Regions from separate parts of the Pseudoalteromonas sp. KS88 genome, predicted to be linked through region 1. Evidence: predicted binding sites of a transcription regulator. Region 1 holds the regulator's gene; the other holds the start of a gene.
The links. The regulator LexA, encoded in region 1, represses DNA repair genes until DNA is damaged. The targets are predictions, from matches to a motif close to TACTGTATNNNNATACAGTA.
Positions count from the first base shown of each region.

Region 2: recN (DNA repair protein RecN) is a predicted target of LexA. The motif match lies at 3,164-3,183, and genes of this name have one in related genera.

Region 1 is NZ_PYHV01000020.1:61,923-70,236, forward strand. Features, by position in the region: gene C7Y70_RS14195 (transmembrane cytochrome oxidase associated protein) at 1-287, opposite strand, end outside; gene C7Y70_RS14200 (SURF1 family protein) at 284-1,024, opposite strand; gene C7Y70_RS20800 (DUF2909 family protein) at 978-1,340, shown strand; gene C7Y70_RS14210 (cytochrome c oxidase subunit 3) at 1,240-2,115, opposite strand; gene C7Y70_RS14215 (cytochrome c oxidase assembly protein) at 2,127-2,654, opposite strand; gene ctaD (cytochrome c oxidase subunit I) at 2,654-4,255, opposite strand; gene coxB (cytochrome c oxidase subunit II) at 4,252-5,397, opposite strand; gene lexA (transcriptional repressor LexA) at 5,866-6,483, opposite strand; gene C7Y70_RS14235 (hypothetical protein) at 6,578-7,348, opposite strand; gene C7Y70_RS14240 (PaaI family thioesterase) at 7,462-7,905, shown strand; gene C7Y70_RS14245 (hypothetical protein) at 7,902-8,282, opposite strand.
Region 2 is NZ_PYHV01000019.1:4,728-13,041, forward strand. Features, by position in the region: gene C7Y70_RS12225 (hypothetical protein) at 1-342, opposite strand, end outside; gene C7Y70_RS12230 (GRAM domain-containing protein) at 571-891, opposite strand; gene recN (DNA repair protein RecN) at 1,467-3,140, opposite strand; gene C7Y70_RS12240 (hypothetical protein) at 3,314-3,883, opposite strand; gene nadK (NAD(+) kinase) at 3,962-4,846, opposite strand; gene C7Y70_RS12250 (HrcA family transcriptional regulator) at 4,951-5,916, shown strand; gene grpE (nucleotide exchange factor GrpE) at 5,975-6,583, shown strand; gene C7Y70_RS12260 (Bcr/CflA family efflux MFS transporter) at 6,608-7,810, opposite strand; gene C7Y70_RS12265 (M48 family metallopeptidase) at 8,261-8,314, shown strand, end outside.

The DNA of each region.
Region 1 (8,314 bases):
ATCACCATGTCTACTTTGCCCTGATTTTTACCCAGTGCGACATATAAATTATCCAGTGCACTTAATTGCTCAGCACACGCTTGCGAGCATTGCTGTGGGTGATTAAGTGCAATTGTCCATTGTTTGTGTTCTGTTTCTCGCCACTGCTTGAGTTTGATCTCTGTTGTTAAAAATTCACCATTGTTACTTATAGCGGGTGAGATCCACTCAAACTTGAGTGCCAGGTAGGCCATTATCAAAGGCACTAAACAGCATCCAACAAAAATAACCATCGGTTTGTTTTTCATTTTAAATCCTTCTTTTTGCTTGCAAATACAGCAACCCCAACGCATGCTAAACCAATTAATAGCCACTGCACTGCATAGCCATAATGTTTTTGCGGGCTCATTACAACAGCTTGGTAATGCGGTATACCTAGCTCATCGCCTGCGCCTTGCCGATAACCAATAAAATCAGCCATCAACGTTCCTGTTTGTTTAGAAAAAATGTCTAAATCAATATTTTGAATTCGCTTAGGCCAACCATCTGACTGGACTGCATCACTATTTTCTAAAGTAAAACCTGATAGTTTTCCTTGCTTTAATTGCACTGTCATTTCAATAGGTTGCTTTGGCAGATTAACGGATGGGAGCTGTTGACGTGTAAGTGGCGCTTTTATCCACCCCAAATTAACGACAATGGGGGTTTTACTGTCTATGGGTGTAAATAAAGTAAGCACATCGTAGCCCACTTGTCCTTGGTATATTTGATTATCCAACAACCAATAATACTGACTTGCGACTTGACCTGTAAGAGTGACTTTGATGCCAGTTTTATTCCAGGTAGCTGGTAATGCTTGCACGTTAGACCATTGCATAACCCCTTGGTCTTGCACACTATCAATATGTGCAAGTTGCAACGACTTTGCCTGTGCACGCTGTATTTGCCAATAACTCAAACGCAAACAAACGAATACCACAACTAACACCACGCAAACGATGAAAATTGAGCTAAGCTTTTGTTTACGCCATAAAACTAACTGCATAAAGGTGAACCCAGTGATTATAAAAATTATTATTGTACTGTTGTTATTGTTTATACTTTTTAACTTATTTCGTGCGCTATTTATTATGGTTTCTGGTCGTGATAAAGGACGGCCTATGTCTCATTATTTAGGCCGTCGCGTGTTATTTTCAGTTGTTGTACTTGTTGTTGTTATTGCCGCGTTCAAACTTGGTTTTATCAACCCAAATGCAAACCCTACAACACATATACAAACACAAATAAACACAACCAAACCACATCAACAAAATGCCAGTACCAAGCAGCAGCTTGAAAAGCAAAATGCTTTTTGGGACTAAAATGGCCTTTTAAAATTCTAAAGAATACAACTAATAAAATAATTGTACCCAAAGTCACATGCATGCCATGGAACCCTGTTAGCAAGAAGAACGTATTGCCATAAACACCTGAGTCTAAGATTAATCCTAGATCTTGATAAGCATGGATATACTCTTCAACCTGTAAGCCTAAAAACACAACCCCTAATAAAATAGTGGCGCCTAAAAAGACTTTTAACGGGCCTCGTTTATTGTTTTCCATTGCCACATGGGCAAAATGCAGCGTCACAGATGAGATAAGCAATATTACTGTATTTATTAAAGGTAGCCCAAGCCACCCCATTGCTTGTGTTGTATCACCGGCTGGCGTAGTTACTAATGGCCATACAGCTTCAAACGTTGGCCATAGCACCTCATTAGTCATCGCATTGTTACCTGCGCCCCCTAACCAAGGAACAGATATCATTCGGGCATAAAATAATGCACCAAAGAAAGCCATGAAAAACATTACTTCAGAGAAAATAAACCAACTCATCCCTTGACGAAATGATCGATCCATTTGGGCTGAATACAAGCCTTGATGCGACTCTTCAATCACATTTTTAAACCAGCTGAATAACATATAGAGTAAAATAGCAATGCCACCGTACAATATGTAATGTCCATTACCGCCCTCTTCGCTCGCTTGCATGACCGTTAGCGCAGCACCTACAGCGATCAAAAACATCGCGACAGCACCCACAATTGGCCAAGGGCTTTGATCAGGCACATAATATTTTTCGTAGTTTTGATTCATCTTACTTGCTCCTAATTACTAGCCAAAAATTGACTACTAATATCAAACACGGTGTATGATAAAGTTAGCTCTTCAACATCACTTGGGAGCTCAGCATCGACATAAAAAAGGAGTTTAAACTCAACCTCTTCTCCCGCTTTTAGCGGCTGTTGGTCAAAACAAAAACACGCCATTTTATGTAGGTACTTAGCTGCTTTACCCGGTGATACGGAGGGAACTGCTTGCATAACTTTGTCTTGGTTACTGAGGTTTTTTGCCTTAAATAATACTTCTCGCATTGCACCAGGTTTTACCACCACACTGTATTCATGTGATTTCACTTCAAACGGCGCGCCACTTTGAGCATGTGTTGTAAAGCTCACATCAACTTCGCGGTTATCCGTAATGGTTTTACTTTGCTGTGCTTGCTCTAGAGAGGGCTTACCATTTAAGCCAGTGATATCGCAAAAAACATCATATAAAGGCACCAAAGCAAAAGCGAAAGCAAACATGCCTATGCATATTAATACCAGCCGTTTAAGCAAAGGTGCATGCGTCATTATTTAATCTCCGGTGGCGTATCAAAGGTATGATAAGGCGCTGGTGATGGGACTTCCCACTCTAACCCCTCTGCGCCATCCCACACTTTTGCTGGCACTTTGTCACCGCCTTTTGCACACTTATAAACCACAACAACAAACAATAACTGTGACAAGCCAAAGGCAAAGCCGCCAATACTAATAATCGCGTTAAAGTCAGCAAATTGCAGCGCGTAATCTGGGATCCGCCTTGGCATACCAGCCAGTCCCACAAAATGCATTGGGAAGAACAACACGTTTACACTCACCAAAGATAGCCAAAAGTGCCACTTTGCCAAGGTGATATTAAACATATTACCCGTCCACTTTGGCAGCCAATAGTATGCCCCCGCCATTATCGAGAATACGGCTCCGGTCACTAACACATAATGAAAATGTGCCACCACAAAATACGTGTCGTGATACTGAAAATCAGCAGGTGTAATAGCTAACATCAAGCCTGAGAAGCCACCCAGAGTGAACAGCACAATAAACGCAATACTGAACAACATGGGCACTTCAAAACTAATCGATCCTCGCCACATAGTGGCTACCCAGTTAAACACTTTTACCCCAGTAGGCACCGATATCAACATCGTTGCATACATAAAGAATAGCTCTGCTGCAACGGGCATGCCTGTGGTAAACATGTGATGTGCCCAAACAATAAAGCTTAGCAGCGCAATCGAAGAAGTTGCATACACCATAGAGGCGTAGCCAAAGAGTTTTTTACGGGAAAAGGTTGGAACTATCGTCGAAATAATGCCAAATGCAGGGAGTATCATGATATACACTTCAGGGTGGCCGAAGAACCAGAAAATATGCTGGAACATAACCGGGTCTCCCCCTCCAGCAGCATCAAAAAAGCTGGTTGCGAAGTATTTATCCGTTAACACCATGGTGACCGCACCGGCTAACACAGGCATTACTGCAATCAATAAAAACGCTGTGATCAACCACGTCCAAACAAATAACGGAAGCTTCATCCACGTCATGCCAGGTGCGCGCATATTAACGATAGTGACAACCACGTTGATGGCACCCATAATGGAGCTAATGCCCATTATATGCACCGCAAACACAAATAGAGCGGTATTATCATTGCTATACGTTGTTGAAAGCGGCGCATAGAATGTCCACCCAAATGCAGGGCCACCGCCTGGCATAAACAACGATGCTAACAAAATCAAAAACGCGAAAGGTAAAATCCAAAAGCTCCAGTTATTCATTCTAGGTAGGGCCATGTCCGGCGCGCCAATCATTAATGGCACCATCCAGTTTGCCAATCCAGTAAATGCTGGCATTACTGCACCAAACACCATAATTAAACCGTGAACTGTGGTCATTTGATTAAAAAAATGAGGGTCGACTAACTGTAAACCAGGCTGAAATAATTCAGCGCGGATCACCATGGCCATCGCACCACCAATTAAAAACATGGTGAGTGAAAATATTAAATATAAACTACCAATGTCTTTATGATTAGTTGTAAACAACCAACGTTTAAAGCCCTTTGCAGGCTGATGATGTCCTGCATCGTGATGCGCAGCGTCGTTGTTATGCTCGTCTGTTATGCTACTCATGGCTTAGCCTCCGCAGTTTCATCAATCCATGCCTGAATATCACTTGGCTGAACTACTTCACCTGTATTGTTACCCCATGCGTTACGTTTATAGGTAATAACAGCGGCAAGCTGTTTAATTGATAGTTGTTTTACAAACGCCTGCATAGCTGTACCTGGGCTACCATGTACAACAATATCGATGTGATCTTTAATATCTCCCAATACGATAGGGCTTCCTTTCAGAGCAGGGAAAACACCTGGTAACCCCATGCCTGTGGGTTGATGGCAGGCAGCACAACTGGCCATGTATACTTGCTCACCAAGTACCATAAGTTCTTCTTTTGGTAGGGTTTGGTCTAATAGTGCAGCATCAGCAGCTGCGGCTTGTTGCTTAGCTTGCTTAGCGTTGGCTAACCAAACATCAAAGTCTGCCTCAGACTTGGCCTCTACTACGACGGGCATAAAACCGTGGTCCTTGCCGCAAAGTTCAGCGCATTGACCTCGGTAAATACCCTCTTCATTAATTCGGGTCCATGTCTCATTGATAAAGCCTGGATTAGCATCCTTCTTAACAGCAAAGTCAGGCACCCACCATGAATGAATAACGTCATCAGAGGTCATTAAAAAACGAATTTTTTTGTTAATTGGTAGCACTAAAGGTTTATCAACCTCAAGTAGATAGGTATCCGTTTTTTCAGCTTGATTTGCAATTTGGTCACTTGGTGTTGAAAGAATAGAATAAAAATCAACATCCTCTCCCATGTATTCATAATGCCATTTCCACTGCGACCCCGTCACTTTGATAGTGATGTCAGCTTTGCTGGCATCCTCCATTGCGATTAAAGTTTTAGTAGCTGGTACTGCCATGGCTATAAGAATGACAAAGGGAATTGCCGTCCAAAGTATTTCGACTTTTGTACTTTCATGAAATTGGGCAGGTACCGCCCCTTTCGATTTACGATGATGTATTAATGCCCAAAACATAACGGCAAATACAATCACCCCAATCACACAACATATTATAAAAATTGTCATGTGCAGTTGATAAACATTATTACTTATATCGGTTACACCTTCGCGCATATTAAATTGGCTGTTTGCCAATAATTGCTGCGGAAGCATTAGTAATATAAGCCACAAGGTAGAGCTCAATTTACCCATGTGACAGCTCCTTTTGATGCTATTGCAAGACGCAAAGCGAAGAGGCGGCACTGCTTTATTCGCGCCAATTCGTTATTTTTTATTGTTACTGATGCTATTTATGTCTTTTGACGCCATAGGGCAAAAAGATCACTAATTAACACAGCGTATTAACCAATTAGTTAAAAAATAAACAATTAGCAAGTTTTAAGGTAAATAAAATTCTATTTTGGTGCAAAAATAACAATGTTAAATCAGGGCGTTATTTTGTTTTTGGGAAATAGTGTAAGGGCTTAAAACTAGCGGATAACGAGCTATGATAAGGGATAAGACGCTACATAGAAGTGTAAGATACAGTAGCTAAAGTTGTAAAAAAAATAAAAGCACCAAATTTCACTTATTTGGTGCACTGAGCATAAAACTTAATAAGGCAGTAACTATCTGGGCAAGCGTAATGTTTATCATTGGCTTGAGTAGTAAAAACAGCTCTTACATCCAATCAGCGTTACGAATCACGCCAACTGCCAGCCCTTCAATATTAAATGATTCATGTTCAAGATCGACCTCAATTGCAGAGAACTCTTCGTTTTCGGCGTGCAATAAAACTTTACGTCCGGCTTTTTCGAGCCGTTTTACAGTCACGTCTTCATCAACACGCGCAACAACTACTTGGCCGTTTTCAGCCACTTGCGTTTTATGTACGGCAAGCAAATCACCATCCATAATACCAATGTCTTTCATACTCATACCTTGTACACGCAATAAAAAATCAGCGGCTGGCTTGAACATTAAAGGGTCAATCTGACAATGGCTTTCAACATGCTGTTGTGCAAGTATTGGTTCACCAGCTGCGACTCGGCCAATGAGTGGTAATCCAAGTTGCTCGGGTTCATCCTCTTCTACCAGCTGAATACCACGGCTTGCACCTGGCTTCATTTTAATAACACCTTTTTTAGCCAGTGCTTTTAAATGCTCTTCAGCAGCGTTTGCGCTTTTGAAACCTAAAGTTTGCGCAATCTCAGCACGCGTAGGCGGCATACCAGTATCTTTGATAAACACTTTGATTAATTCAAGAATTTGAGCTTGACGATTCGTTAATGGGCGCATACAACTGGTTTTCCATACAGTACATTTAACTGTGAGTATATACAGTTATTTGAAAATCGCAAATTTTAAATTAGTTACCTTTAGCCCTTCTTTTTTACCATCTAGTACTTAACAATAAAGTGGCGCTATTTAAACCATCATCAGATTTAAAAGATGCGCCTAAACCAAACTTTAACGCTATATGCTCATTAAACCAGTACTGTGTTTGCAACTCATAGTTATCCGTATTATTGCCATGGTCACGAACATTAGCGACCAAAGCAACTGACCAATCTTGATTTATATAATACGCTACCCGCCCTTGAACATACCGATAGCGCCCAACTAACTGCTTAGCTTGTAGATCCCAGCCTTTATTATTCGTTAAGCTGGTCCAACGCACATACGGCGCATAACTCCATTCAACCGACGTTACATTGTCTTTTAAATAATAGCCTCTCCCTTGAAAATAGTTGTAAAAAGCAGTTAAGCCTATTTGTAGTTGATCATTTACCTGGTTTCCAATTGAGGCCGTCACTAAAGAGCTGTCTGATTGCCAATGGCCGCCATCATCATCAACATGCCGCAAGCCAGCCGCTAAAATTAAGCCATGTTGCCAATAATAAGTCGCATCACTGGTAATATAATAAAGGTTGTCATTCGCAAAGCCACCTAACGCAATATTGTTCACTCGGTGCAAGTGACTTTTTAGCTCTTGAGGACCAGATAAGGCGGTTAAGTCATCACTAAAATAACGGTATCTCGCACCTAAAAATGCTTTATCGAAGCCACTTAAATCAGTGAACCCGAGATCAACCTGATGATTAATATCTGCATAGCTGGATAACGATAAACAGCTAATTAACAGCATTATTCCTTTTTTCATCTTGCGTTCCTAAAATGTAACATTAGGTATATTTTAGCTATTTAGATGATCTTAACTGTAGGAAAGTGTACAAAAGTGTAGACTGGTTTTAAATTTTTAATTGAGGATATTCCATGGCTATTTGGTATCACCCAATCACTCTAGCGCAGTGTAAACAACTTGATGAAGGCATTAATGGCCAAGGCACGTTAATGAAAACAATGGGTATAGAAATCACTGAGATTGGCGACGACTATTTAGTAGCAACTATGCCTGCAATACCTGGACACCACAATCCCATTGGAATGGTTCATGGCGGAGCAAATGTTGTGCTTGCAGAAACAGTTGCCAGTTATGCTGCTAATTTTGTTATAGATTTCACAAAATTTTACTGTGTTGGCCAAGAAATAAATGCAAACCATTTAAAAGCATCGCGCAATGGCATGCTTACAGCAGTTGCAAAACCTATACACATAGGCAAACGGACATCGGTATGGGAAATTAAAATAACAAACAGTCGAGGCGAGCTGTGCTGCGTATCAAGAATGACCGCAGCAGTGGTTGAGCGTAAAAATTAACTTTCCATCGGATAAATCGTTATCTCAACGCCTGCACCAATAGCAGATATTCGCAGCAGCGTATCTGCTTGCAGCGCTTGATTAAAACATTTTGGTGAAGTGCCTGATTCAAAGCCTATATCAAACGTGCGCCGAGAGCACGCTAGCCATTGTTTTAATGCATTACGTGAACAGGATTCAATTAATTCACACATATGGTTAATGGCTTTATCTGGTGTAGACACTTCAATATTCGCCTCAATACGCGCTAATTGACGATATTCATCTTTGTCATAGTGTAAAACTGTGGCAATTTTTTTTAAGTCTGCCACTAGTGCACTAATATCTTGTTTAGACTCAAGCTCTAGATCTACATTTAAAAATTGAATTTCCGACATGCTATTGTTTTACCCCGCGTTAATTACAACGC
Region 2 (8,314 bases), on a different contig from region 1:
AAAGTAACCGGTAAATATAAGGTTTATATTAGCCTTATCACCATACTGCTCTCGAAGGCTCATGTTTGTCATGTCTACTTCAATAACTACTTCGTCATATTGCATATTAACTAAATTACGAGCGAATTGTTTAGAAGTACCATATGACTTCATTATTCTGCCTAATTTAGGCGTAGCCATTGTCATCGCCTTATTGAGGTCTTTCGCATTATACAAGGCATCAAAATACATAGTCGCACCTTCCCCTGGTGTACTTGAGTCACCAGAAGTAGACTCTTCACTACCACAGCCTGATAGTGAAAGAATAGAAATGAGTGTAAAAAGCGTTAATAAATATTTCATTTTAAATTGTTTTACAGATTCCAGATGATTCAAGTGTGAGACGAATTAATAAAGATGTAAAGTTTAATAGCAGTAATAATTAGATTTAGTGACATTTTTTAGTACTAAAAGCGTAGTTCATGTTATTGCAATTAAACTAATGATAATAAACTTTAAGAAAAAGCGAGGCAGACAAATCAAAACGGCCCTTTAAATCATACTAATGAACTACTAAAGACAGATTTTTCTCTAATGATCTGCTCTTAAGCTGTTTAGCCATTGTTCAGGGTCGGGCAAAAGAAACTCGATATTATGGTTCTGTTTGGTCGTAATCTTAATGCCGCTTTGTGTTATTGGAATAATACCAGCGGCTTTTCCTGCACAGCGTTCAACACGACTAATGGTGTTTAATTTTATTGTGTATGAACCTAAATTTAATTGTTTATTTAGTGATTCAAAGTGAAGCAAATGTTCGGTCAACGTTAATCGGCCATCAGCTTTTGCTGAACCAAGTTGCAGTGTTGCGTAGCTGCTTTTTAGCTGCGTAACGTCAGAAAATAGCATACCCATAATTCGCTCCATGATTGATTAAACAAAATATTATGCTGTCAGTTGGAGTGTGTCAAATTTGTAAATAAAACTTTGCTTTATTGTTGTAAAACTGCCGTTACAAAAAGTACCTGTCTTTGTTATGTTTCTTTTGGTGTTTACTTACAGAAACAAAAACTAAAATTGCGACCAACATTTGTATAAATAGTGCAGCTAGCATGATGATTAAATCCAACCGACTATTGATAATATTTATGTTGCTTAACTCTATTAACCACGCGAGTAAAAGCATTCCAAGCAACGATATGTGGATAATTTGTTGCAACTTAACCTTAAAAGAAAGGGGCTTATATTGGCTAAATACCAGTAATACAGTGCTCACTATGGGGGTCAATACTATACTGGCGTAGATAAGTGTTAGAATCGGACCCCAATGAAATCCATTAGTATTTATTGACTGAGCTATTTTTGTTTCACACCCAGCAAGCATAATTAAAGCTAATAACAGGACTGAGGTCCTTAATAAGTAATTCTTCATAAATTCTGTCTAATTTTATAGTGGCTTAAAATGTTTAAATAAATCGGGCACGCAAAGTTTAGCCATGAGCAGAGATAAGCTCTTTGGCATTCGCTTTGGCCATTTTACTAATGTTGTCACCAGCGAGCAGCCTTGCAATTTCGTCGATTCTGCCGTCTTTATTTAAGGGTTTCATATGGGTAAATGTTTCACCGTTTGCAATTTCTTTGGCTACAAAAAACTGTTGATGACCAGAGCTTGCCACTTGAGGTAAGTGTGTCACACAAATGACCTGTGTTGACTTGCCTAGTTGGCGTAATAATTTTCCTACAGCAGATGCCGTAGGGCCAGAAATACCCACATCTACTTCATCAAAAATAAGTGTTGGCGTTGTTACTTTTTGCGCAATAATGACTTGTATGGCCAAGCTTATTCGTGAAAGCTCTCCACCAGATGCAACTTTTGACAAGGGTTGTAAAGGTTGTCCTGGATTTGTGGAGACTAAAAAAGCAATGCAGTCATAGCCTAGGTTAGTAGGTACGCGTGATGGCTCTTGGCTAAGTGCAATCTCGAATTGCCCATTCTCCATCGATAAGTTGGCCATGCTTTGGCTAATCAGTTTATTTAAATCACTGGCAGCTTTTATCCGGCTATTACTCAATACACAAGCGGCTTCTTTATAAAGATCCAAGGACAAAGTTATTTCAGATTCTAACTGTTCTAACCGTGATGAATTATTGCTAATTGATTCCAACTCGCTACTGATTGATTGATGAAAATCTACTAGTTCTTCAGGTTTTATATGATGCTTACGCGCTAAATCTAAAGCGCCACTCAAGCGCTCTTCGACTTCAACAAGCCGGCTTGGGTCTAGCTCTGTTTGATCAGCATAATTTCTAATCTCGCGACTGGCTTCTTCTACTTGCACAGCGGCTTCTTCTAACAAAGTAGCGACACTCGTTAAGCTATTGTCGTAATGCGCTAACTCAGCAAAGCGTTGAGCACTATGCTGTAATATTGAGCAAGCATTTTGCTCATCACTTTCGTATAAATGCTGTAGCTCACGTTGGCACGATTCAAGTATCGTCTGGCTGTGGCTTAACTTATGGTGTTCAGCTTCAATCTGTTGGAATTCATTTTCTTGTAAAGCAAATTCGTCAAGTTCGGCTACTTGGTATTCTAACAGTTGTTTTTGCGCCGCCTCTTTCAGTTGAGACTGCTCGAGAATGGCATACTCTTTTTGCAAGTTTTGGTGTTCGCGATAGCGTTTACGCACATTAGATACTAAATCAGTGTGTCCTGCGTAGGCATCTAACAAATTAAGTTGATGGTCTGCTTTCAAAAGATATTGGTGCGCATGCTGCCCATGAATCGAAATTAGGTGTTGTCCTAATTCTTTTAGCTGTGTGGCTGTTACAGGACTACCATTAATATAACTCTTACTACGACCGTTTTTACAAATGACACGTCTTAATAAACATTCGTTTTCATCATTTGTTAATAACTGTTGTTGTAAATAGTCAGTAGCATTAGGCAGATTAGCAATATCAAAGTGAGCACTTATTTCCGCGCGCTCTGTACCAGGGCGCACCGCTGCGGCATCAGCACGTTCACCTAAGCAAAGTGATAATGCATCTATTGCAATTGATTTACCTGCGCCAGTCTCACCTGTAATAGCGGTCATACCGCTATGCCACTCGGTGCTAAGATTATTTACAATGGCAAAGTTTTTAATTTCGAGTCCGATTAACATACTGTTCATCCATCCAGTCAATTAACTGTTAATTTATACAGTGTTTTGTTTTTTTGCAAATAAAATTTCTATTTTGTTCGGATTACAAAGCAGTAGATGTAACGAGAAAAGTTGATATGACGTCGGGAAAGGGCTTGAAATGCAAAGGTTAGGGTGCAGAAGCACCCTGTGATTTAACTATTAGTACTTAATTGTTGTATAAAAGACTGAGTATTTGAATCATCAGATTCTTGTTCTTCATCTACCTCTACCTCGGGTACACCTTGATCACTGGCGATATCCGGTGATTCTAATGTTTTAATTAATGAAGGTAGTATTTCATAATAAAAATCACGGTTATATTCAATTCCCGCATAGGGTAATTCAGCAACAAAAAGAGAAAGTTGCTCAGCTAATTTGTCACGCTCACCGGTGACAAACGATTTAGTCAGTTCGCTATTTACTGTTGAGATGAAAGATTCGACAATTCGTTCTAAATACAATAGGTTTTCATCACTATGGGGTTGTACAACAAAAAAGTTGCTAGCAATGACTTGTAATCGCGGGATATATTTAGGCCTAAGTATATGAGCTTCAGAAAAGTAATTTAATTTCCCTTTTAAATTGCTCGTTACTTCTGCTACACGGTTATTAAACAGCTTTTTTTCTGCCTCTCGTGCATTACGGCGGTTATTTTCAATTACAAGGTATGTACCTAATAACGTTATTAATAACAAAATAGCAAAAAATACAACGTAGGTCATCGCTAATAAACATTCCTGATTTATGTGATTATAAATTTCTTGATATTTTGCGCTAAAGTATGAGTTAGCGCAATATAATTAATACAAACGACTACCCCAATTTAGCTTTGTACGTAAAACATGATAGTAAGAGTATTCTTTTGGATGAATAAGCCGAAGTCTTTTATCAGCCTTTTTTATCACGACTTCATCACCAGGCAAAACGGCCAACACAACATGACTATCACAGCTCACTTGTAAGCTATCCGTATTTTCTAAACTTAGTTTTAAGCGAACTTCATTATCGGCATCGACGACCAAAGGACGACTTGATAGGGTATGAGGAAACATTGGGACCAGCGAAATAGCGTTCAGCTCAGGGGTCAAAATTGGTCCGCCGCCAGATAGTGAGTAAGCTGTTGAACCTGTGGGAGTTGAAACAATTAAACCGTCAGAACGCTGAGAAAAGACAAATTCATTGTTTATAAATGCTTCAAATTCTATCATGTGAGCAACTTTATCTGCGTGAAGAACTGCTTCGTTCACAGCCGAATTTGCACTTTTGAGTTCAGCATGACGATAGACTTCAACTTCAAGCAGAAAGCGGTTTTCTTCGATAAATTGCCCACTTAATACTTGCTCCAAGCTTGCTTCAAAGCCATCGGGGTTTAAGTCTGTTAAAAACCCTAGGTTCCCTCGGTTCACTCCAATAACAGCAACATTAAAGCGAGCAAGTACACGTGCGGCACCTAGCATGTTGCCGTCGCCTCCAACCACAATTGCTAAGTCAGCTTTTTCACCAAGCTCAATTAATTTGACAAGTTTGTCTTTAGGTATATCGTCTATTTGCTGTCCAGTTCGTTGCTCAACAATAACAGAAAAGCCTAATGCATTTAAAAAAGTGTATAAGCGTATTAATGTTGCGGTTGCGCCATCGTGATTTACTTTTCCAATTAAGCCTATGGTTTTAAAAGGTGATTCCATGATATTCACGCAAATAATTATAATAATGCTAGAGTACTTAAAAATGAGTGAATTGAAAACCTCAGTGCCTTGAAATAACCTCTCTTTGCCCCGATATATGCTTTATGCACCAAGATGTAGATAATATGAATATAAATCCTCGAGATCAGCAAATATTTTCCGCCGTTATGAGTTTGTACTGTGATGGTGAAGGCCTGCCTGTGGCATCAAGCAAAATTGCAAAGCAAAAAGGTATGGCAGTGTGCTCGGCCACCGTGCGTAATGCCATGTCTCGGCTTGAAAAAGTGGGGTTATTATACTCCCCCCACACATCTGCTGGACGCGTTCCGACTAATGCCGGTTTTGAGTACTGGTTAACGGAGTTTTTTGCATTAAATGAGATAGCTCAATATTGGCACCCAGCGCAGTCAAAACTTGTAGAGTTAGCCCACGATTTAAGTCAACGTTTTAAAGTGTGTTGTTGTGTTGGCTTGCCTCAAGTCCGCTCTCAGCATGTTTTTAGAGTAGAAGTACTTGATTTCGATAGCAATGATTGGCTTATTTTATTGATTGATAGAGCTGGGCAAAGTCATAATATTTGTATTCACAAACCGTCTGATTCATCAGACGCTGTGCGATATCAATTTGCGACTTGGCTGAACACGGTATTTAGTCAACAAACGCTGATGGAAGGCTTGTATCGTATGCAGGCAATGGCAAATACAGCGCCACGTAATTGCCATGATTCATTAACACAGTGGACCCGCGAACTAAGCCAAAAGCTTGGTTCAGACAACAGTATTGTGGTAGGGGAAAACTACTTATATAAGCAAATGGATTGTCAGCAAAGTTTAAATATTGGCGTGTCATTTTTAAATTATGTGGAAGATAAACTGGCTTTTAAAAATGGTGTTTCTGTACTTAACTCAGAACAACTACCATTTGCAGATTGCGCTGAGTTAATGGTGATAAGTGTGCCGTATTTTCAAAATCAAGAATATCAAAGTCGTTTTTGTATTATTTGTCCAAAATCGGCGCAAATTGAAGCAATCATCCAAGAATTTAAACTAATCGAGTCATCTGACTCTTGAATCTTTTTATTCAATCCCCATAATTACCGCAATTGAAAAGAATTGGAGTACGTTTATTATGTCTGAGCAGACAAAATCACCAGAGCAAGAAGTAGAATTAAATGAAGAGTTAGAGCAAATGCAAGCAGACGTTGAAGCTGCGGTAGAGGCTGCTGATGCACATGAGGCTGAAGAAGTTAGCCCGGAAGCTGAAATCGCCATGCTTTACGCAGAGCTTGAAGCGGCAAAGCAAACAATCAATGATCAAAAAGATGGTGTTGTTCGTGCTGCAGCTGATGTTGAAAATATTCGTCGTCGTGCAGCTCAAGATGTTGAAAAAGCGCATAAATTTGCTTTAGAAAAGTTTGCTAACGAACTACTTCCAGTGATTGATAACCTAGAACGTGCAATTGAATTCTCAGACAAAGAGAACGAAACACTTAAGCCGTTACTTGAAGGCATTGATATGACAGTGAAGAGCTTTAATGATGCCGTTGCTAAGTTTGGTGTTGAAATTGTAAACCCACAAGGTGAACAGTTTAACCCTGAATTTCACCAAGCAATGTCTATCCAGCCAAGTAATGATGTATCACCTAATACAGTACTAGCAGTAATGCAAAAGGGTTACACTTTAAATGGTCGTTTACTTCGCCCTGCAATGGTGATGGTGTCAAAAGCCGCTGAGTAATCTAAAATATTCTAGAAATGCCCGTTAATTACGGGCATTTTTTTTGCTTTGTATTCGGTGCCAAACTTGAGCAAGCAAAGTTAGCACTAACGCACTGAACATTAAACTTGAAAAGGGCACGGCACTTTGCGCATGCATTAATGCGAGTATTGGCCCAACAAGTGCACCGCTGCCAAAGCGTAAAGTACCAATGACGGCGGTTGCCGTTCCTGACTTTTCTTCAAACTGCATCAAAATAAGTGCATCTGCATTACTGGCAATAATACCTAGGCTCATCATAAGAGGTGCAATAGCCGCAACTATATAGTACAGCGATAAATGAAACACGCTAAATGATAGCAACGCGCTTCCCGACATAAACCCTACAAACAAACCATAATAAAGCATCTTTCGAGAACCAATTCGCGGTACTAAACGCGTGTTTAAAAAGTTACCAAACATTAATGCCATCACATTAAACGCAAACAATAATCCAAATAGTTGTTCAGATACAGCAAAGTAATCAAGGTATACGAAGGGCACAGCAGTTAAAAAGCAAAAAAAGCCAAAAGAAACAAACATTGAGCTGGCTATGTCTGCGCGCGCATTTTTATTTTTAAATACGGTTTTATAACTATCAAAAAAAAGTGCAAAACCTGAAAGAGGGCTTTTAAATATTGGAATATCAATCAAGTATCTTTGAGTTAGCGCTAAAATAGTAAAGCTATAACAAGCGAGTACGATAAAAATCGTCTGCCAATGAGAAAGCCCCATTATCATTGAACCAACAGTAGGCGCCACGAGAGGAGCCACCATCATGATCATAGACACATAAGACATGCCTTTAGCCGTGTCCTTTTGATAAATGTGACGAATAATACCGGGCACAACCACTGTTGCTGCCGCACCAGTGAAAGCTTGAACAACACGCAAAAACCAAAAAAGGTGTATGTCATTACAAAATGCTAAAGCAAGGGAGCTTAATCCAAATAAGGCTAACCCGATCTTTGCGAGTATTCGCCGTCCTATTTGATCGGCAATCGGGCCGAAGAAAAGCATGCCCAGAGCATAACCAGCTAGGTACAAACTGAGTGATATTTGTACATTAGGCATACTTGTATTGAGGTCGTTTGCAATAATTAGCATTGCAGGTAAATACATGTCGATTGCGAGGGGGGTAATAGCAACGATACTCGCTAAAAGAGGCAGTAAGATACGCTTGTTAAGGAGAGATGATTGAATTTGCATGCGCTACTCGTGAACAGAATTTGGTGCGCATTGTATACCCAAGCCACCTCAAGATGCGAGCGTCGTTGGAATTAAAAACGATTTAGGCAAGGCAATGATTGCAAATAATGGTTGTTTCCTCGTTAAAATCAATAACGCAGTATAAATCGCTTTTAAACCAACCCGCTGGGCGTTTCACTGGCACTTACTCTCATCGTTGTTCCTTCTTAAAAGGGAGTGCCATTCTTGCAAAGCAACACCTTGATATTAAGTCACTGTGAAGCGCTGAATTGTGCATCTTGAGGTGGTTTGGGTATATCTGCGAGATTTACAATGCGATAGCCAGTGTATGGGTTAGTTTGTGATTAATTTTGTCAGCGTGCTTAGGGGGGTCAATAGTAATATTATGTTAAGGCGTTATTTGCTATATTGACAAAATATCAATAAACGGAATGTTAGTTGGGGAATACAATGAAAAAACTAGTTTTAGCAGTACTCGCAACAGCCGTGTTAGCCGGGTGTAAA